DNA from 4 places in the Pseudoalteromonas agarivorans genome. Region 1 is predicted to be linked to each of the others. Evidence: predicted binding sites of a transcription regulator. Region 1 holds the regulator's gene; each other region holds the start of a gene.
What was found. Region 1 encodes sigma-54, which starts transcription at its own class of promoters, with help from an activator protein. Its sites were predicted from a motif close to GTTGGCACGNNNNTNGNNT; they were not measured.
Positions count from the first base shown of each region.

Region 2: NQT65_RS06905 (diacylglycerol kinase family protein) is a predicted target of sigma-54. The motif match lies at 3,685-3,703, and genes of this name have one in related genera.
Region 3: flgJ (flagellar assembly peptidoglycan hydrolase FlgJ) is a predicted target of sigma-54. The motif match lies at 3,944-3,962, and genes of this name have one in related genera.
Region 4: NQT65_RS13465 (LiaF domain-containing protein) is a predicted target of sigma-54. The motif match lies at 3,542-3,560, and genes of this name have one in related genera.

Region 1 is NZ_JANIGJ010000007.1:211,297-216,513, reverse strand. It holds gene kdsC (3-deoxy-manno-octulosonate-8-phosphatase KdsC) at 1-51, shown strand, start outside; gene lptC (LPS export ABC transporter periplasmic protein LptC) at 48-602, shown strand; gene lptA (lipopolysaccharide transport periplasmic protein LptA) at 592-1,140, shown strand; gene lptB (LPS export ABC transporter ATP-binding protein) at 1,137-1,862, shown strand; gene NQT65_RS14055 (RNA polymerase factor sigma-54) at 1,932-3,431, shown strand; gene hpf (ribosome hibernation promoting factor) at 3,459-3,746, shown strand; gene NQT65_RS14045 (PTS sugar transporter subunit IIA) at 3,751-4,203, shown strand; gene rapZ (RNase adapter RapZ) at 4,223-5,068, shown strand; gene NQT65_RS14035 (HPr family phosphocarrier protein) at 5,109-5,217, shown strand, end outside.
Region 2 is NZ_JANIGJ010000003.1:49,050-54,266, forward strand. It holds gene hmgA (homogentisate 1,2-dioxygenase) at 1-319, shown strand, start outside; gene maiA (maleylacetoacetate isomerase) at 325-954, shown strand; gene NQT65_RS06890 (TIGR02647 family protein) at 951-1,184, opposite strand; gene NQT65_RS06895 (DUF1496 domain-containing protein) at 1,302-1,604, shown strand; gene NQT65_RS06900 (VF530 family protein) at 1,659-1,967, shown strand; gene NQT65_RS06905 (diacylglycerol kinase family protein) at 2,006-3,625, opposite strand; gene NQT65_RS06910 (sigma-70 family RNA polymerase sigma factor) at 4,083-4,607, shown strand; gene NQT65_RS06915 (anti-sigma factor) at 4,604-5,217, shown strand, end outside.
Region 3 is NZ_JANIGJ010000008.1:15,312-20,528, reverse strand. It holds gene flgL (flagellar hook-associated protein FlgL) at 1-879, opposite strand, end outside; gene flgK (flagellar hook-associated protein FlgK) at 882-2,888, opposite strand; gene flgJ (flagellar assembly peptidoglycan hydrolase FlgJ) at 2,890-3,906, opposite strand; gene NQT65_RS14570 (flagellar basal body P-ring protein FlgI) at 4,042-5,136, opposite strand; gene flgH (flagellar basal body L-ring protein FlgH) at 5,148-5,217, opposite strand, start outside.
Region 4 is NZ_JANIGJ010000007.1:82,453-87,669, forward strand. It holds gene NQT65_RS13445 (bifunctional diguanylate cyclase/phosphodiesterase) at 1-274, shown strand, start outside; gene NQT65_RS13450 (substrate-binding periplasmic protein) at 291-1,100, shown strand; gene suhB (inositol-1-monophosphatase) at 1,154-1,957, opposite strand; gene NQT65_RS13460 (VOC family protein) at 2,362-2,778, shown strand; gene NQT65_RS13465 (LiaF domain-containing protein) at 2,849-3,505, opposite strand; gene NQT65_RS13470 (BON domain-containing protein) at 3,822-4,388, shown strand; gene NQT65_RS13475 (YqaE/Pmp3 family membrane protein) at 4,454-4,612, shown strand; tRNA gene NQT65_RS13480 (tRNA-Ile) at 4,882-4,958, shown strand; gene NQT65_RS13485 (outer membrane beta-barrel protein) at 5,092-5,217, shown strand, end outside.

The DNA of each region.
Region 1 (5,217 bases):
CTTATGCTAGAGAACGGCATAGCGCTTACAACACAAGGCACCAGTTCATGAATGCAGCACGCGTTATACTCAGTGCGTTATTCATCGGCTGTATGGTTTGGCTTTGGTACCCTTATTTTACCCAAACCAATGTAGCGCCAGAGCAAGAACCTGAAGTAATTGCAAAGCCCGATTACACCGCTATAGAGCTTAAGCAAACAGCCTATGACGAGCAAGGCAAAATAAGCCATAAAGTCACTGCGGCTAAAATGGAGCTGTACCAACAGCTTGGTTTTACATTTTTTGAAAAACCTATTTTCACCTTGTATAACGAAAAGCAAACATGGCGAATAAATGCAGACGAAGCAACGCTTTACGAAGATAAACAACTTATTTTAGAAGGCAATGTGGTTGCTAAAAATTTAGTTGATAACGCCATGATAGATAACATCAATGCCGATAACATCGAAGTCGACATTAAAGCGCTAACAATGCGCTCTGAGCAGCCAGTGGTTGTCACTGGGCCTAATTTAAAAATTGTCGGTAAAGGCCTTGAAGCCGATTTAAAAACCGAAGTAATAAAACTAATTAACCATACGCGAACAATATATTATGACCAATAAACTCACTAAAATACTTATTATCCCATCGCTAATGCTTGCATTTAGCGCCTCTGCTGCTGAGCCTGCTGCTCAACCGCCAGCAAATCAAATTTCTATTAGTGCAGACCGTCAAGAAGGCCAACTTAAAGAAAACGTAGGTATTTTTGAAAAGAACGTCGAAATTGTGCATGGTAATCGCAAAATTACAGCCGACCGACTCGAAGTACATAAACGTGAAGACTTAGGGGATAACAAACAACTCCTTATTGCCACTGGCAGCCCAGCCTACTTCGAAGAAAAACAAGACGATGGTACTGTAATGAGTGCCAGTGCAAACGAAGTACGTTACGACGTAGCAAAGCGATTTTTAACGCTTGTTGGCGATGCTGAAGTCGCACAAGCCGGTCAAAAAATTAATGCTAAAAGTATTACCTACGATATGCAGCAGCAGCTTATTAGCGCAGAAAAAGACGAAAACTCTACGGATCGTGTCCACACAATTTTAGTGCCTGTTGAAGCAAAAATTAAAGAAAAAACAGGTAACGAAGGTCAACCATGAGCACCTTAAAAGCAGAACTATTAGCAAAAAGCTATAAAGGCCGCCAAGTTGTAAAAAATGTAGGCCTTGAGGTAGAAGCCGGCAGCATTGTTGGCTTATTGGGCCCTAATGGCGCAGGTAAAACCACCACCTTTTATATGATTGTAGGGTTAGTACCTAGCGACAAAGGCAAAATTTCTATTGATGATAACGACATTACGTTATTACCTATGCACAGCCGCGCCCGCTTAGGCATTGGCTATTTGCCGCAAGAGTCATCAATATTTAGAAAGCTGACAGTTTATCAAAACTTAATGGCGATTTTAGAAACGCGTAAAGAGCTCAATAAAGCCGCGCGAGAAGAAACGCTTAACAACTTACTTGATGAATTTAGTATTCAGCATATTCGCGATAGCCAAGGTATGGCGCTTTCTGGTGGTGAACGCCGCCGTGTAGAAATTGCCAGAGCACTGGCAGCGAACCCTAAATTTATTTTATTGGATGAGCCTTTTGCTGGTGTTGATCCGATTTCAGTGTTAGATATAAAGAAAATAATAGAACATCTTAAAAACCGTGGCATTGGCGTATTAATTACCGATCACAATGTAAGAGAAACCCTTGATGTTTGTGAAAAAGCCTACATTGTTTCTCATGGGGAGCTAATTGCATCTGGCACCCCAGAACACGTATTAAATGACAAAACTGTACGCGATGTTTATTTAGGCGAGCAATTTAGGCTGTAACATTTAAGCCACACCTACAAGCATCTGCTAATATTAATTATAACAACATAAAAGGATTGTTAGAGATACATGAGGCAATCATTACAGCTGCGCATGGGCCAGCAACTTACAATGACTCCACAATTGCAACAAGCGATTCGCTTGCTGCAGCTCAGTACATTGGATCTCCAGCAAGAAATACAAGAAGCACTTGATAGCAACCCGCTATTAGAAGTAGAAGAGCAAGATTACACGGAAGAGTCGGCTGGAAAAAATGAACAAAAAGCAGATACGGATGATGTAACCGTAAGCGCATCGGCTGACGATACAACCAGCGAGTACGAGCAAGACAGTGGCGAAGCTTTAAATAAAGACACCATTAGCGATGATATGGCAATGGATGTAACTTGGGATGAGTACATGAGCGCAGCCCCTGCTGCATCCTCAGGCCCAATGCCAGAAGATGAGTCTATTTATCAAGGTGCCTCTACTGAAACGCTACATGAGTATTTAATGTGGCAGCTTCAGCTTACTCCTTTTAGCCCAACTGACGAAGCCATTGCTATTGCCATTGTAGAAGCTGTAGATGACTCGGGTATTTTAACGCTAAGTTGCGAAGAAATTTTAGAAAGCTTTAACCAAGAAAACGATGACGAAGTTGAAGTTGAACTTGACGAAATAGAAGCCGTTTTAAAGCGTATTCAGTTATTTGACCCTGTAGGTATAGCCGCGCGCAGTTTACAAGAGTGCTTGTGTATTCAGCTAAACCAGTTTGATAAAGACACCCCTTTTATAGAACAAACTAAAATGATCTTAACCGATCACATTGATCTATTAGCGGCACGCGACTATCGTACATTAATGAAAAAGACTAAGCTTAAAGAAGACGAGCTTAAAGAGGTCATGACCCTAATACATACCCTCAACCCAAAACCTGCAGATACAATAGTAAGGGAAGAGTCTGAGTATGTAATACCGGATGTGTCGGTTAAAAAAATAAAAGGCCGCTGGGTGGTAGAGCTAAATCCAGATAGCATGCCAAAAATACGCGTAAATAGTCAGTACGCGGCTATGTCTCGTACCGTAAAATCAAGTGGTGATAGCCAGTTTATTCGCTCTCACTTACAAGAAGCTAAATGGTTTATAAAAAGCCTTGAAAGCAGAAACGACACGCTACTTAAGGTAACTAACTGTATTGTAAAACAGCAACAGGCATTTTTTGAACATGGCCCAGAAGCCATGAAGCCAATGGTTTTAAACGATGTTGCTGAAATGGTAGAAATGCATGAATCGACAATTTCGCGTGTTACTACGCAAAAATATATGCATACGCCACGTGGTATTTTTGAGCTTAAGTATTTTTTCTCAAGCCACGTAAGCACTGAAAACGGCGGAGAGTGTTCATCAACCGCAATACGTGCCCTAATTAAAAAGCTAATTGCCGCGGAAAACTCAGCTAAACCATTGAGTGATAGTAAAATTGCGGATATATTGGCAGAGCAAGGAATTAAAGTAGCTAGACGCACAATAGCAAAATACCGTGAATCGCTAGCTATTCCACCGTCAAATCAGAGAAAGAGTTTGATATAAGACGTAAAAAACAAAGAGGAAATGCTTATGCAACTAAACCTAACTGGTCGTCACGTAGAAGTAACTGATTCACTTAGAGACTATGTAAATAATAAATTTGCAAAGCTAGAAAGGCACTCAGATCATATTAGCAATGTGCATGTCATTCTCGATGTAGAAAAACTCAACCAAAAAGCAGAAGCGACTATTCATGTAAGTGGCGCAGATTTATTTGCCTCAACAGAGCACCAAGATATGTATGCCGCTATAGACTCGTTGATTGACAAGCTCGATCGTCAAGTCATAAAACATAAAGAGAAGCTTGCTAGACACTAATATTATGAAATTAAGTACATTAGTATGCCAGGACTGCAGCAAAGCTGCGGTCCTTTTTAGTAGTAAAAAAAGAATTTTAGAGTTTATCAGTGAGCTTGCTCATGAAAAGCTCCCCTACTTACCACAACAAGATATTCTTAATGCGCTGGCAAGCAGAGAAAAGCTAGGCAGTACTGGTATTGGCCGGGGGATCGCCATTCCTCATGGCAGAATGGGTGGCGTAGAAGAGCCGCTGGCTTTAGTACTTGTTAGCGACACGCCTGTTAACTTTGACGCTATTGATAACTGCCCTGTTGATATTTTTGTTGCACTCATCGTACCAGATGGCGATAACCAACAGCACCTAAAGACTCTGGCAACCATAGCTGATAAACTGAGCAACAAAGAATTTTGTAAACAGCTGCGTAGTGCTAAAACCGATGCAGAGCTGTATCAAGTAATTGTTGATCAATCGTAGTAAATACTAAGGGCTATAAATGGAGTTAATTATCATAAGCGGCCGTTCTGGTTCAGGTAAGTCGGTTGCTTTACGCGTGGTTGAAGATTTAGGCTATTATTGCGTAGATAATATTCCGGTCAACCTACTGCCCTCTTTAGTGCGAAGTGTTTCAGATAACTATGACAAAATAGCCGTTAGTATAGATGTTCGTAATATCCCCAAAGAACAAGACGAATTTAACGATATTCTCGAGTACCTTCCTGACTTTGCTAAACCCACACTGTTTTATTTAGATAGTGATGATCAAACACTGATCAAACGTTTTTCAGAAACACGCAGATTACACCCTTTATCCATCGATTCACTGCCGCTTGATTTAGCAATAAAAAAAGAAAAAGAACTGCTTGATGTACTCGTAACGCGCGCTGACTTTATGCTTGATACCACCGATTTAAGTGTGCACCAATTAGCAGAGTCAATTCGCGAAAAAATACTGGGTAAAAAAGATAAGCAACTTATTGTAACGTTTGAATCGTTTGGCTTTAAACACGGCATACCTAAAGAAGCTGATTATGTTTTTGATGCTCGCTTTTTGCCAAACCCCCACTGGGAGCCTGAACTTAAACCGCTTACGGGCCTTGATCAACCAGTAAAAGATTTCTTGGCAAATCACAGCATAGTGCAAAAATTCACTTGGCAAATTCAGACCTTTGTACAAACTTGGTTGCCACACTTAGAGCGTAATAACCGTAGTTACCTCACTATTGCAATTGGATGTACTGGTGGTCAACACCGCTCGGTTTATTTAGCGCAAGCCATTGGTGAGAGCTTTGCTATGACGCATCCGAATGTCAAAATTCGTCATCGTGAGCAAGAAAAGTAACCTTAAAATAATAACCTGTTCAGTTTAGGTATAGTAATTTATGCGCTGTGAAGACACATTTTTAATAAAAAATAAATTAGGCTTACACGCCAGAGCGGCAACGGTCCTTGCGCAATTAGCTGTGCAGTTTGATGCTAAAATCACCTTAC
Region 2 (5,217 bases), on a different contig from region 1:
TCCTTACTATCATCGCAATATTATGAGTGAGTTTATGGGCTTAATAGAAGGGGTTTACGATGCAAAAGAGCACGGGTTTGTACCAGGAGGCGCTAGTTTGCATAACTGTATGTCGCCACATGGGCCTGAAGCCGAGGTATTCGAAAAAGCATCTAACGCTGAGCTTGCACCGCAAAAATACGAGAACACGTTGGCCTTTATGTTCGAGTCTCGTTACATAATATCGCCCACTAAATATGCCCTTGAAGGAAAAGAGCGCCAAACTAATTACACTCAGTGCTGGCGTAGTATCACAAAACATTTTACAGGCGAGGAATAATAACAATGAAACTATACAGCTACTTTCGCTCATCTGCCGCATACCGTGTACGCATAGCACTTAATTTAAAAAGCATTGAGCATGATATGCAATTCGTTAATTTACTTAAATCTGAACAACTAGCTCAGCCTTACTTAGATAAAAACGTGCAAGGTTTACTTCCTGCTCTTGAAACGGACGAAGGCGTATTAGCGCAATCACTGGCTATTTTAGAGTGGTTAGATGAAAGCTATCCGCAAACGCCGTTAATTTATGGCACTGCATGGCAAAAAGCGCAAATTCGTAATATAAGCTATGCAGTGGCATGTGATATTCACCCAGTAAATAATTTACGAGTGCTCAAGTATTTAAGCAACGTATTGGGTGTAGACGAGCAAGCTAAAGCCGCCTGGTACAGGCATTGGGTAGAGCTTGGGTTTGAAAAAATTGAAATGATGCTAAGTGAAAACAATGAGTTTTGCGTAGGCAATACACCCACTCTCGCTGATATATGCTTAGTGCCACAGGTATTTAATGCGTTGCGTTTTAATGTAGATATGGCTGCGTATCCAAAAATTGCAGCCATTTATGCACGTTGTAATGCATTACCCGCTTTTAGTGACGCCGCGCCGCAAAATCAGCGCGATGCAGTTTAACTTTTTAACGCGCAGTGAATAACACTCACGTGCTCTATTAAATCAAGGCCCAGTTCGGTTAAATAGCCGCCATCTGGGCTGTCTATCACGCCTTTATCAAACAACCTTTGTGCCGCGCTTAATAAATTTGGTTCAGCATCCGAATGTAACTTAATTCCTTGCATTTTGCTCTCACGTGGAAATTTAGCTAATAACGTAAATTCATCTATCATTGTTTGATTAAATTGCATGTGTTCACCTTTTTATAATTGTGTGTTTAAGTCAGTGTTGTTTAACGCTATTACTTACCCTAGCATGTTTTTTAATCGTGTGTACTATTTTTAAACTATCAAAATCCGAGGTCGCTCATGCGCCATATTATGGTTTTATTTATTTTTTTAATTGCGTTCACTTTAGCCCCTAGCAGTTATGCAAAAACAGTCAAAACGCATTCTATTATTGACGCTAATGAGATTATTAATAATGGTGATATTTGTTGGTACGACAACAAACGTTATAGTGAAGGCGCGCTGGTGCAAGTACATTCTTTTACCTTAGTGTGCGCTGCTAAAAACCCGCAGCATAATAACAGTAAGCTAATTTGGCTAAAATTAGATAAAAAAGGCAATATTGTTTATCCCACAAAGCCTAAAACCATTACGGTCAATTAGCGCTAAAAGAGGATTTACGCTACAATGCGCACAGTTTAAATAAGTAGTATGGCTATGGATAATCAACCAAAAAATCCTCTTCATGGGGTAACGTTAGAACAAATTTTAGTAGAGCTTGAGCAGCGCTTAGGGTTTAAAGCCATGGGCGAGCAAGTAAACATTAAATGTTTTACCGACTCACCAAGTATTAAATCAAGCTTAAAATTTTTGCGTAAAACCCCTTGGGCACGCGATAAAGTTGAAGCTCTCTACTTACATACGTTAAGTAACAAACCGCTGCGTAAACCCAAAAGCGCTCAGCGCCCTAAGCCTGCCAGCCAAAGCGATAGCAGTGGTTTTGTTTGGCCAAGCATTAAAAAGTAATACACAAAAATGCACGTTAAACACGTGCATTTTGTATTTTATAACTCCTTACTAATTACATTTAACGAGGCAGGGTCAACTGTAATAGTAAGCGTATCCGCTATTTTTATTTCACCATCGAGTACATACTTAATTTCTTCGTCTGCGGTTATCGTTACTTTTTTAGCGTTAGTGTGATGTGAGCTAATTGCTAAATGCGTTTGTGTAATACTACTAAACATAAGTTCAGCAATGCTTAACACGCGGGTGGTGTTTTCATCACTAGGTAGCAGCCAATTAATGTCTAATAGGCCATCTTCGTGATCGGGCTGACCACCTCCTTGGGCTAATAACGTAGTAAATGGCGCAGCATTAGCCACAATAAAGCTATTTGTATTTACCTCCTGCGTTTGATTATCATCAAGGGTAACATAAAGGGTTTGCGCTTTTTGCTCACTAAATGCCTGAAAAAAACCACTTAAATAGGCAAGCTGACCCGATTCGTTTTTTGAGTCTCTATCTGCTTTTTCTACCATTGATTGCTCATAACCAATCCCCGCTAACAACAGCATTAGCTCGTCATTACAATAGGCCGTATCAATTGTTTGGGTTTGCCCATCAATAATAAGATCGCAGGCCTGCTCAACAGGAATGATTTTAGAGCTAATCCCCATAAGCACATGCGCTAAGGCATTGGCTGTGCCCATTGGAATAATACCCAGCTTGCACTGAGTGTTTACCAACACACTTGCTACTTCTGTCACGGTTCCATCGCCGCCACAGGCAATTATTATATCTGGCTTATCTTTAATAGCTTGTTTAGCAAGCTCAATACCGTCTATTTCTTTGGTGGTGGTTAATACTTCTAAATCATAATACGCCGACAACCTAGCCACTATTAAATGCTCTTTGTCTTGCCACATTTTGGTACCCGACACAGGGTTTGCAATAATAACGGCTTTGTTTTTAATAACTAGCTCCCCCTTTTTATGTCGCTTTGCTAAATGACGAAGTTGATGCTTATTAAGATTTGCGGTTTCGCGGGTTTCTTTTATTTGCGCGAGCACTTGGTGAACATCGGCGTTTTTATCTTGGCTCAGTAAATACGCTGCCATAACAAATACCGAACGCCCTCTGCCCAGTGCACAGTGAACTACCACGCGGCGGTCTTCTTTAATATGATGATGTATCCAGTTAATGGCTTGGTTTAATTGCGAGTGGGTAGGCACACTATGATCAAGCACCGGAATATTTAAATAGCTAATATTTTCTTGTGTAGAGCTCCATTCTAAGCCATCAAACTCACACGTTACATCTAATATTGCCGTTATGCCGTTTTCTTTTAACGTATCAATATCAGAGGGGAACAATCGGCATGCTAAAAATAAATGGTCGTTAATTTTTTGAATGGGAGGGACTTTATCGTGCTTGCGAGAATACGCATTGTAAATTTGAGCACCCAGTAAAAAAGGCACAAATGCCCAGCGAATATAAAATGGAATAACACCATTTTCACGCTTTCTAAAAATTTTCGCCAAATTAAAAATGTAAGCACCACTGACAAGAATTAACGACAATGCACTCCAGTAAAATACCACTGCAAAATATACCGAGTTAACCTCCCACCCTATAAATATAAAAATTAACGCTAAAATTAAATAACTCGTTGCAGCCCACATATTTTCTCCTTTATTTTTACTGTTTTGGCACATTTTTTTACAGCTGTGTATAAGTGTAGTAGCAATTTGCACGCCAACAAAAGTTGTTTTTCAGGAACAGAAACAACACTAAGTGACTGATATAAAATAAATAAAAGTAGATAGCTTTAGCTGTATTCGCATATTAGGCGCTTTTTACACACTAATCGGTCATTTTTTCTCACTACCCAAAGGTAACTGTTTATATTTAAAACTTGTTTCAATGTGTACAGCAGCTAATATAAATGTCAGCTTAAAAGTTTTTGCATCCAATCACTCTTTTCACACGTTTATTGAGAGTGTGTTTATCTTTATTAGTTAAATTTATAACAGCCTGTTTAATCTCTATTTCAAAGCGATTAAGTTGCGCTTAAATAAAACAATTTTTAATTCACGAAGCTCAACACACCTCGGTAATAATAAAAACAACAGGAACCTTATGGAAAACGACAATTTACTTCCCCTTTTGTGTAAAACAGCACAGGGTAACAAAGCCGCGTTTGCTGATTTGTATCAGCAAACAAGCGCAAAGCTTTTTGCGATTAGTTTAAATATGCTGTCAAACCGCGCGCACGCAGAAGAAGTACTGCAAGAGGCATTTATAAAAATTTGGCATAACGCGTCAGAGTACAATTCATCTAAAGGCACAGTTATTAGCTGGATGATAAGCATTGTGAGATACCGCAGCTTAGATGCATTGCGTTATCACAAGGTAAGAAAAGAGCAGGCAATGGGTGACGATGAATACGATGAACAAGCAGTCGATGTTAGTTACGACGAACAAACCAAACTTGTTAATTGTATTGAGCAACTTGATCCCCAACAAAAACAAGCCATTCATTTAGCCTATTACAAAGGGCTAAGCCATGGTGAGCTAGTCAATCACATAGAAACGCCCTTAGGCACAGTTAAAAGCTGGATCAGGCGTGGTTTGCAGCAGTTGCAGAGGTGTTTAACATTATGAATTATAATAAACCAGAATTACTTGATGCTTTAGCAGGGCAGTATGTATTGGGTACTTTAAAAGGCCTGGCACGAAAACGTTTTCAACGCTTAATGCTCAGCTTACCGCAAGCCCGAGAAGCCACTATAATGTGGGAGCAAAATTTAAATGATTTAGCCAGTGCAATTACGCCTCAAACACCCAGCGCGCAAGTGTGGCAGAATATTTTAAATACACTAGAGCACACCAACCAACCCGTTAAACCGGTGATCAAACCAGCTACATCGCTGTGGCGCAATTGGTCATTTATAGCCACAGCTGCCTGTATTATCTTAGCATTTTTAGTTATTCAGCCCACAACTCAGCCCCAATACAGCCAACAAATTGCTTTAGTACAAAACCAAGATAAGCAATCACTGTGGTTTATTAACGTAGATGAGCAAACATTATCGGTTAAAGCCAGTGATAAACTCGTTGCGCAAACCGATAAAGACTACGAGCTGTGGATGATTTTAAAAGGGCAAGACACGCCAATTTCGTTGGGTCTACTGCCTAAAAACGGTGAAAAACAGTTACTCAAAGGCACACGCTTTAAGGCGCAAGACATTGCCCTACTCGCTGTTAGCTTAGA
Region 3 (5,217 bases), on a different contig from region 1:
TGCACCTTCAAATTCGATTTTCATGCCTGCAAAATCGATTGGCTCATCCGTTACCTCGCCTACTTGTGCGGGGCTCAACGACACGCCGTCACGCAAAATTTCATAAGTATCAGGGTCGTTCGCCGTAGCGCCTGGTGTTATTACCACATTATACGTGTTCGCTGTTGCCGCTGCGGTTGGATCAGCGTTGTAATTATCTTGATGAAACCGGTCGAACTCTGTTTGACCATCTACATAAACCGTGCCTGCTGTAATATTATTTGCAGGCGTAGTTACCGGGATCGCAGCTTGATTATCAGTAACATTTAACCTTGCGTCGCTTTTCTCAAACGTATCAAAACCGTTATCGCTTGATTTAATACTTACTCCTTCAGCTATGGTTATAACATGCTGGCCTTGATCCCCATTATAGGTGTACTCACCTGTTGTAGAGTCAAACTGGTATGGTTGGGTGCTGTCTTGGTAGCCTGAAAAAATAAACTTACCGTCTTCTGAGCGGGTATTCATTAAATTGACGAGTGTTTTTTGTATTTCACTCAGCTCAGCCGCGATAGACTCTAAATCATCTTGAGTATAAGCACCATTGCCCGCTTGAATAGCCAGCTCTTGGGCTTGCTGAATATTAGTATTTATACTTTGTAAGATGGTTTCTTCAGTTTCTAGGCGGCCATTTAATTGGTCAATATTTTTAGCATGCTGCTCATTTGTTTGTATTTTATTTGAGTAAAGCATCCCTTGCGAAATAGCAGCAGGTGCTTCTGAGGTAGTTAAGTATTTTTTACCTGTCGTTACTTGCTCTTGTGCATTAGCAACACTTTGTTGACTATCGAGTATTTTATTAATGTTGTTTTGGTACATTAAGTTATTTGATAAACGCATAATTACCTCGCTGCACTTAATAAGGTGTCAAAAATTTCTTGAGCTGCAGCCAACACTTGAGCTGATGCTGAATATGATTGCTGAAAACGCAGTAAATTGGCAGCCTCTTCATCTAGGTTTACACCTGAGAGCGACTCATACCACGCTTCTGATTGCTCTGCTAACGCATCAAATGCGCTGGCACTGGTAATGGCTTGGCCAGTGACTACGCCAATATCGCTCACTAACCCTGAATAGGCTTGGTTAAACGTTTCGTGATTGTCGGCAGTGGCTGTTGTCACTACATTTTTACGTACTAACTCACCATTTTGTAAATCAGCGAGTTTTAAACCATTACGGTTATCGTCAAAGCCGCCTTCGTTAAATTCAAGGGTAAAGGTGTCTCCAGTGGCTGGCGTGCCTTCAATGTCAAAATCAAAGCCATAATTGCTATAAGGTGCGCCAGCCTGAGCCAGTACGCCTTCTGCTGGAGGCGTTACTGTAAACGTCGTGGTGCCATTTGCATCTGTAATTTGATATTCGTTTGCAGTGCCTGTTTTAACTAACGTGATATCGCCATTGTCTAAACCAGGGGTAGTGTTAAAGCCACCCGAGGTAACACTTGTTACTTCTCCGGCTGAAATAGTCGCTGTACCTACATTATCTATGCTGTTAGCTGTACGAATAGGCGATGCCAGTGCTAAGTCTTCACCGCGGCTTGTCGCAAGGGAAATACTGGTTGCCGCCTCTGAGTTAAGTTTAATTTGAAACTGATCACCTGTATTACCTGTACCGGCTACATCAATTTGTAAACCAAACGACTCCCCACTCGTAATGTCATCTGAGTCGATAACACCTGATGGCGGTATCGTCGCTAAAGAGGCGCTGCCTATCGGCTCCCCTTTATTATCTATAGGCTGAATGCTCACTTCATTTGCATTAGCGGTATAAGTAACAATAAAGTCGCTGGCAGGCAGTTCACTGCCTTTACCAGCCTCAAGCGTGGCAGTTAAACTGGCGCCGCCGGTATTAGCTTGGTATGCATAAGCACCCACGGTAGGTATATTAAATATATCACCGCCTAGCTCGCCGTTAGCATCCATACCCAATTTATTTTGCTCGTTGAACGCATCTGCAATTGCCAATCCCATTTGGCCAATTTGGTTTTGTGCAGGCACGAGTATGTCGTCTCTAAAAGCCAACAAGCCGCCAATTTTGCCTTTTAATTTAGTTGCATCTATTTCTAGCGGCACAGCTTTGCCGCCATTAACGTCAAGCGTCAATTCTTTAAAATTAGGATCGGGGTCGCCCGACAGTGAAAACAAGTTAAATGTACCGTTTTCCATAACTAAAGATTCACCGCTGCCCATAAAGACGAGTTTTTCGCCATTAGGGCCATCAAGTGTTTCTATATCAACAAGCTCTGATAATTCACGAATCGCTAAGTCGCGCTGGTTATAAATAGAGCTTGCGCTTGATGCGTTATTTGTGCCATTTACGACTGCAATTTCTTGGTTTAACGTATTTATATTTTGGATGAGTGAGTTGGCTTCTTCAGAAAAAATCTCAAGCTGCTCATTCACTATACCTTGTTGCTCAAGCACGATACCCGAAAGCCTATCCATTTGATCAACTAAGCTTTGCGCATCGGTCATTACTAATGAGCGAGCAACTGTTGAAGACGGCTGATTTAGCGCCTCTTGCACGTTATTAAATAATGAATTTATGCCCGTTGATAAGTTATTAGACTCTTCTGAAAAAATAGTATCAACACGGTTGGCTTCTGTTACAAATTGATCAAAAAACGATTTATTTGACGTGTCGCGGTTTAACTGCGACTGGGCAAACTCGTTCAATAACCTGTATGTTTCGCCGCGACCTACTTGGTTATCAACCATCGTGGTAAATTCAGTGCGCTCACGTACGTAGCCTTCTGTATTTACATTGGTGATGTTTTTACTGGTCGTTTGCAACAGCTCAGAGCTTGAACGCACCCCAGCACTGGCAATATTTAATAAACTAAACGACATATTACTTCACTCCTTGGGTAAACGCGCTTGTTGCAATATTTTTAAGCTCACTGCTATTTAGCACTTTTTTTATTTTACTCGCGTAATTAGGATCGGTTGCATAGCCTGCTTTTTGTAGCGAATCTAAAAATTCGTTTGGCTGTGCTGTTTTTTGTAATGCTTCTTCGTAGCGTGGGTTTTGCGTTAAAAAATCGACAAAGTCGTTCACGCTTTCTTTTATAGAATCGTAAGCTCTAAAACTTGCTTGCTTTTTAACAGGGGTACCTTGCTCAAATTCAAGCGTTACTTTACTTGCTTTATCGCCTTCCCAGCTTTTATCTGATTTAATATTGAACAGGTTATTTGAGCTATTCCCGTCGCTTTTATTAATAATATGCTTACCCCAACCCGTCTCAAGTGCCGCTTGAGCCACCATTACTGCAGGGTTTAAACCAATTTTTTCGGCCGCTGTTTTAGCATGCTCCCACACTGCACTAACAAACTCTTCAGCATTATTAAACGACGACTGCTGTGTAGGCTGTGTTGTGGTTTTAGTTTGTGTTGCCGCACTGCTGACTACTAAGTCATCTTTATTTGCTTGCTTTACACTGTGCCCCTTTTCGTGCGGCAGTTCAGAGCCTGCGCGTTTATCACTGATAAAGTCGTTAGTAGTTCTTAATACGGAGCCAGGCATAAAGTTCTCAGCATCTGGTGAGAGCTGCTGAACAATTAAATCAGCCAAACCTAAAGACCCATTTGATGAAAGCTCAGAAGAGAGCTGCTGATCGTGCATTTCTTCAAAAAACTTTACGCCGCTAGAGTTAAACGGACTGTCTTCATCTTCAAATGCTTCGTTGGCTTTACGCATCCCTTTTAGAAGCATTTGGGTAAAAATAGCTTCAAATTGTGCCGCTGCTTTTTTTAGCGCCGCTTTAGAGGCATCAGTAGATGCATCACCGCTGTTTAAAGCGTCTTGACGTAAAGTATTAAGATTACTTAAATCAAAAAAGTTTTGCTTATCGAGGTGATTTGTTTCCATCAGCTTTTTGACACAAAAATGAATAATGCTTTAAGAAATGCAAAAATTGAGCCAAAGAAAGGTAAACAGTAAAAAGCTTAAGTACCTTTTGAGTACTTAAGCTTTATTTGGAAGGGTAAACATTCTTAAAAATAATTAAATAACAACAAGCTGTCCGTTAATTGCACCCGCTTCTTTAAGCGCTTCTAAAATAGCCATTAGGTCTCCAGGTGCTGCGCCTACTTCATTTATAGCACGCACTAAGTCATCTAAGCTAACGCCGGGGTTAAATACAAACGCACGAGAATCATCTTGATTAACGTCAATAATACTTTGCTGTGTAACAACGGTTTCGCCTTCTGCTAATGGATTAGGCTGCGTTACATTTTGCTGTTCAGCAATTGTGACTGTTAGGCCGCCATGGGTTATTGCCGCAGGCTGTAGCTTCACATTTTTGCCAATGACAATCGTTCCCGTACGTGAATTAACAATAATTTTGGCTGAAGTGTCAGCAGGCTTAAACTCTAGGTTTTCAAGCGTTGATAAATAAGACACTCGTTGCGATGCATCACGTGGCGCAATAACGCGTACTGAGGCAGCGTCAATAGCTTGTGCACTATTAGGGCCTACCAAGTTGTTAATTGTTGCTTCTAAACGTTTTGCCGTTGTAAAGTCTGGGCGGTTTAGGTTAAAAGTAATGTAGTCGCCTTGCATAAAAGGGCTTTTAACTTCGCGTTCAACTGTCGCTCCGTTAGGTACGCGGCCAACTGTCGGGGTGTTAATGACCACTTTACTGCCATCTAGCCCTTGTGCTCCTAAACCACCCACAATTAGGCTACCTTGTGCTATAGCGTATACGTTTCCATCCACCCCTTTTAAGAAAGTTTGTAACAAGGTGCCGCCACGTAAACTGCCTGCACTGCCAATAGAAGATACCGTAATATCAATTGTTTGACCCGGCTTTCTAAACGGCGGAAGCTCAGCGTGGACTGCCACTGCTGCTACGTTTTTAATTTTAGGGCTTTGTGTTGAAGGCAGCGTAATACCAAAACTGTTTAGCATGCCTCTAAAACTTTGTTGTGTGTAAGAGTTTTGCTCCCCTGTACCAGGTAGCCCCACCACTAAACCATAGCCTACCAATTGGTTGGCACGTACACCTTCAACCATAGAGACATCTTTTATACGCTCGGCGCTGGCAGAAAATTGCCAGCCTAGCAGTATGATCAAAATAAACGCTTTAATGCTATTCATACTACTATCCTCTAAAACGGAAATAACGAGCTACTAAAGAAACGTGTTAACCACCCTGGGCTTTGCGCTTCTTGTGTTTGT
Region 4 (5,217 bases), 130 kb from region 1:
CACTTTTTTTACGCCTGAGCACATTAAGAGCAAAGGTTACTGGGCTACAAATCGTGAGGGAGAAAAGCAATTTGTACCTTTACTTACGTTATCAATTGGCCTTGTGGAGCCCGACTTACAAGAATGTAAAAACAGCCATCAAGTTGCAGCACTTGCAACAGATGCTAAAAAAGAGGCTAAGCGATATCGCCATAGTTATTTGTTTATTTGTAAGCGCAGAAAGCCTGCGCCTGCCGTAGTGCGCTTAGCACCAGAGAATAAACAGGTGGTATAAGAAATAGGTAATTATTATGTTGCCATTAAAAGTAGTTGTTGGTGGGTTTGCTTTATTTGCGGTTAGTTTTTTTGTGCAAGGGGTAGAAATTGTTAATGTTGCTCAAAAGCAAAGTGTGCAAAATGCCCGTGAAGAATACCTAAGTGAGCTATTAACACGAGCCCTAGAGCGGGCTAATTACCCTGTAGACATAAAAATGCAGCCAGTGAGCTTACAGCAACAGCGTGACCTGATTGAGCTAGATAAAACAGAGCTAGATGTTTATTGGAGCATGAGCAGCCCAGAACGAGAGGCACGGGCAATAGCCGTTAAAGTCCCGCTATTTAAAGGCTTTATAGGCAAGCGCGTTTTATTAACCAGTAAAAAAAATGTCGAAAAATTTAAAAGCATTACCACGTTAGCGCAATTAAGTGAGCTCTCGGCAGTGCAAGGGCATGATTGGCCAGATACAAAAATAATGGCCTATAACGGCTTACATGTAAGGCCGCTGAGTAACTATCAAGCTATGTTTACGCTTACTAGCCGGGGCAGAATCGATTACTTTCCTCGCTCATTTATCGAAGTTAATTCTGAGCTTGTTGCCAATGCGCAGAGTAACTTAGTTATTGTGCCTAATTTATTTATTAGTTATCCCACCGGTATTTATTATTTTGTTGTAAGTAGTAAGCCAGCTTTAGCGCAAGCCATAGAGCTTGGGTTGCAAAACATGCAAAACAGCGGAGAGTTTGATGCGTTATTTGATGAGTATTTTGCAAAAGACATAAACTCACTCCCTTTTACAAAAGGTTATACCACGGAGCTTAAGCTCGATAACCCTTACTTTTAAAACAAAAAAGGAGCCATAGGCTCCTTTTTTATAATAGGGTTACATGCACTTTATTAGCGAAGTAACGCTTCAGGTAATACTGGGCGAATTTCACGGATAATTGCTTGAGTAAGCTTAGGTGCACCACAAATAATGTTACCGCTATTGTTGTAGTTAACGCCACCTGCAAAATCAACAACCATGCCGCCAGCTTCTTTTACAAGTAACTCGCCTGCTGCTGTGTCCCACGGTTTTAAACCAATTTCAAAAAAGCCATCAACACGGCCCGCAGCTACATATGCCATATCTAGTGCTGCAGAACCTGCACGACGAATATCAGCAGTTTGTGTAAACAATGCTTTAAACGCGTCTGTGTATGCATCTAAGTGATGTTTTTGTTTGAAAGGGAAGCCTGTTGCTAAAATAGAACCAGCTAATTCTACGGTTTTAGTAACGCGTAAACGCTTGCTGTTTAGCTGTGCGCCTTGACCACGAGATGCTGTGAAAAGCTCGCCACGAATTGGATCGTAAATTACAGCTTGGTCTAAACGACCTTTTACTTTAAGTGCGATAGAAACCGCGAAATGAGGGATACCCTTGATGAAGTTAGTTGTGCCATCAAGCGGGTCAACAATCCATTGGTAATCTGCATCTTTGCCTTTGTGCTCACCTAGTTCTTCACCAACAATGCAGTGATCAGGGTAAGATTTTAAAATTGTATCACGAATTACGGCTTCGGCTTCTTTATCAATGTTAGTCACTAAGTCGTTAGTGCCTTTTTGTTGAATTTCAACTTTTGATAAATCTTCACTTGCGCGAAGTAAAATTTTGCCTGCGTTGCGCGCAGCGCGAACCGCAATGTTTAACATTGGATGCATGGTATTACCTTTGGGTTGTAAAAGAACGTTTATATATTTAAGCCGGCGTATTTTAGCGACTTTTGCCATAAAGTAAACAATAAACCCTAAATACTTTTGTGCGTTTTTTATACGGCCTTGAAATGCATGTAAATTTATTCGTATCTAAGACGTGTTGGCGTGTATGGATTGAAATTTGTTCAACCGAAGGGCGACTTAATCACAGCGCGAAGTGCGAAGCCTTGGGAGTTCAATAACTTCCATGAAGCAAAGCTTCCGCGTCCTGCTAGCAAACATACTGTTGTAAAAATTAATCTTACAAGGGCAATACACGCCAATAATACTAAAAAGTAAAAAAAGTGCTTTACCTAAAGTTAGCTTGAGGTTTTATCTTGTGTTTAAGCAATCAACTAGGGTAAATAATAATGAAATTAGAACACGTACATTTAGTAGTAAACGATATAAATGCCATGCTTAAATTTTATCAAGCAGCCTTTCCTTATTGGTCAATTAGAAGTGAAGGGCATAACACTTGGTATGGTAAACCTAAGCGCTGGGTACATTTTGGCGACGATAATCACTACATTGCTATAAGCGATAATGGCGAGCATAAAAACAGAGATTTGGCAGGGCATCAAGTCGGGCTGGCTCACTTTGCCTACGTTACAAACAACCTAGACGCTGTTATACAGCGCTTAAAACACGCCGGATTTAGCATTGATAAAGAGGGGGCAGAAAACCCATTTAGAAAAAACGTATATTACCTAGACCCAGCAGGGTTCGAGGTTGAGTTTGTGCAATATATGAGTGACATTCCAAGCGAGCGTAATAACGACTTATAAAATAGGTAGTAAATAACGGTGTAGAAAAGCGCATAATATGGCTTTTCTACCCATTGTGTTTTTACCCGTATTATTTATTACTCACCCCAAGCTGGGCCTTTAAATCATTAGCAAAACTCACAAACTTTTCTTTAATGGTGCGTTTAACTTTTACCTCCACCGAGCCTAAAACTGTTTTACCTTCGAGGTTAATTGTTGGGCCTTGGCGCTTATTAAGCGACACCGTTTTGTTTTCAAAACTACCTAATATACAAAACATTTTAGAAACTACATTAACATGCTCTGGTACGTAAATTTCTTCGCTGCCAAAAATACAATTTACATGCACGGTAACATGTTGGTGGGCAAAAATGGCATCAGTAAAATCTAAAACAATCGACCCCATATAGTTTTGAATATAAATATCTTTAGGCACCACCCATTGGCCGCTACGCTCGCTTGAGCCTAAAATGCTTCGCAGTGTTAAGTTTTCTTCATCCGCTTGTTGGGCGCTGTAGTTAGGGGCAAATTGCGTTTGCTTATGAGCACTGTACTGGGTATCTGTAGTAAGGGTTAAATCCTCTACTAAATTAAGTAACGCGGCATTATCGGTTGCTTCCATTGCACTGTCTAAGCGCCTTTCAAAGGCTTCAGCTGAAATAACACCATGGCTGTAGTTATAAATAAGTTGGTCTATCACTTGTTCGCGAACTTGATCTATTGGGCGGTCTTCAATTTTTACAGACATGGGAATAATCCTTTTTATATGAGTTACCACAGTACATAGCAAGTGGTGTACCAAAAATTAACTATTTATATATCAATGGTTTATTGTTTTAATAACTCCGCTTAATTTATATATTAACGATAGATTAACCAAAACAGCAATATAATCGTTATTTTCACCACTTAAGAAAGTTTTACCTAATAGCCTGTAAATGTTTACTCGGAGGTATTTTTATTTATACCCAATAAAATAGCTAACTTCATGAATTTAAAGTGTTAATAAAGTTGGCCTAAAGCTCGCATATATAAAAGTGTCTTTAATCAAAAGGAGAAAGATTATGAAAACATTCAACAAATCTATGATTGCGGCTTTAGTTCTAGGTACTACAGCTATGGGTGCTCAAGCGGGCACTTGGGAAAATGAAAGTAAAGATGCTTGGATTGATGGTAAGGCAGAAACAGTGCTTCTTATGAACACTAATCTAAACAACTTTGACATTAACACTGATGTAAAAAATGGCAAGGTAGTACTTACAGGTAAAGTAGACAGCGACCTTGATAAAGAGCTAGCTGAAGAACTTGTAATTAGCCTAGATGGCGTATCTGATGTAGAAAACAACCTAACTGTTGTGAAAAACATGGATATGGACGACAAAGATCGTGACACTATGGATGATGACGATAACGACTTAACTGACGCTAAAATCACCACAGTAATTACTACACGTTTCTTATTTGACTCAGAAGTTGACGGTACAGATATCGACGTTGATACCGACAACGGTATAGTAAAACTTAAAGGTTCTGTTGAAACAGAAGCTGAAAAGCAGTTAGCAGTAAAAATTGCTAAAAATGCTGAAGATGTTCGTGACGTAGTAGATGAACTAACTATTGTTGCTGAATAATACACTATACTAAAAAGCCCAGCTTAGCTGGGCTTTTTGCTTGTCATTTTTAAAGGAGCTACATCATGGATATCATTCGTATAATATTGTCGATTTTATTACCGCCACTGGGTGTATTTTTACAAGTTGGTTTAGGTATGCACTTTTGGCTAAATATTTTACTAACTTTACTGGGTTACTTCCCTGGTTTAATTCACGCTATCTACATTATTGCTAAAAAATAATGTGTGGTGTGTTCAATGTGAGCCGGCCACTTTTTTATAGTTATTAAAATTGTAAAAAAGCGGCTTACATACTTCTGCGTTTATTTTTCTGTTATTTCCTACCTATTCGCATGCAAAAAGATTACTATTTAAGCAGTCAGCTTACTGATTGTTAAAATAAAGGTTTTTGCTAGTGACAAGCCTTAAAAAACTTTTTATACTGCAACCCGCTTTAGTCGCTCAGTGGCTAAACGCTTCAAAAATTAACTACCTCGTAGTTATACAAAGTTGGCCCCTTAGCTCAGTTGGTTAGAGCACACGACTCATAATCGTTAGGTCCCCAGTTCGAGTCTGGGAGGGGCCACCACTTTTCAAAGCTTTCCAATTTTTAAATAGTTATAGCCAATAAAAAATATTCTCTACTGTACTTTTTATACAGCATTTAGGTTAGTTGTTTACGTGCCTATACCGTCTCTATTATTTAAAAGCCAGCTTCAATCATTTTCCTATCTGGCCAATACCAAACTATGGGTAATTCAGATGATGGTGTAGATGTGGACTTAAACTGGCTTAGTGCTGGAATAGGTTATCGCACAGCTATTGGCGCGAACACTGACTTTTATGGT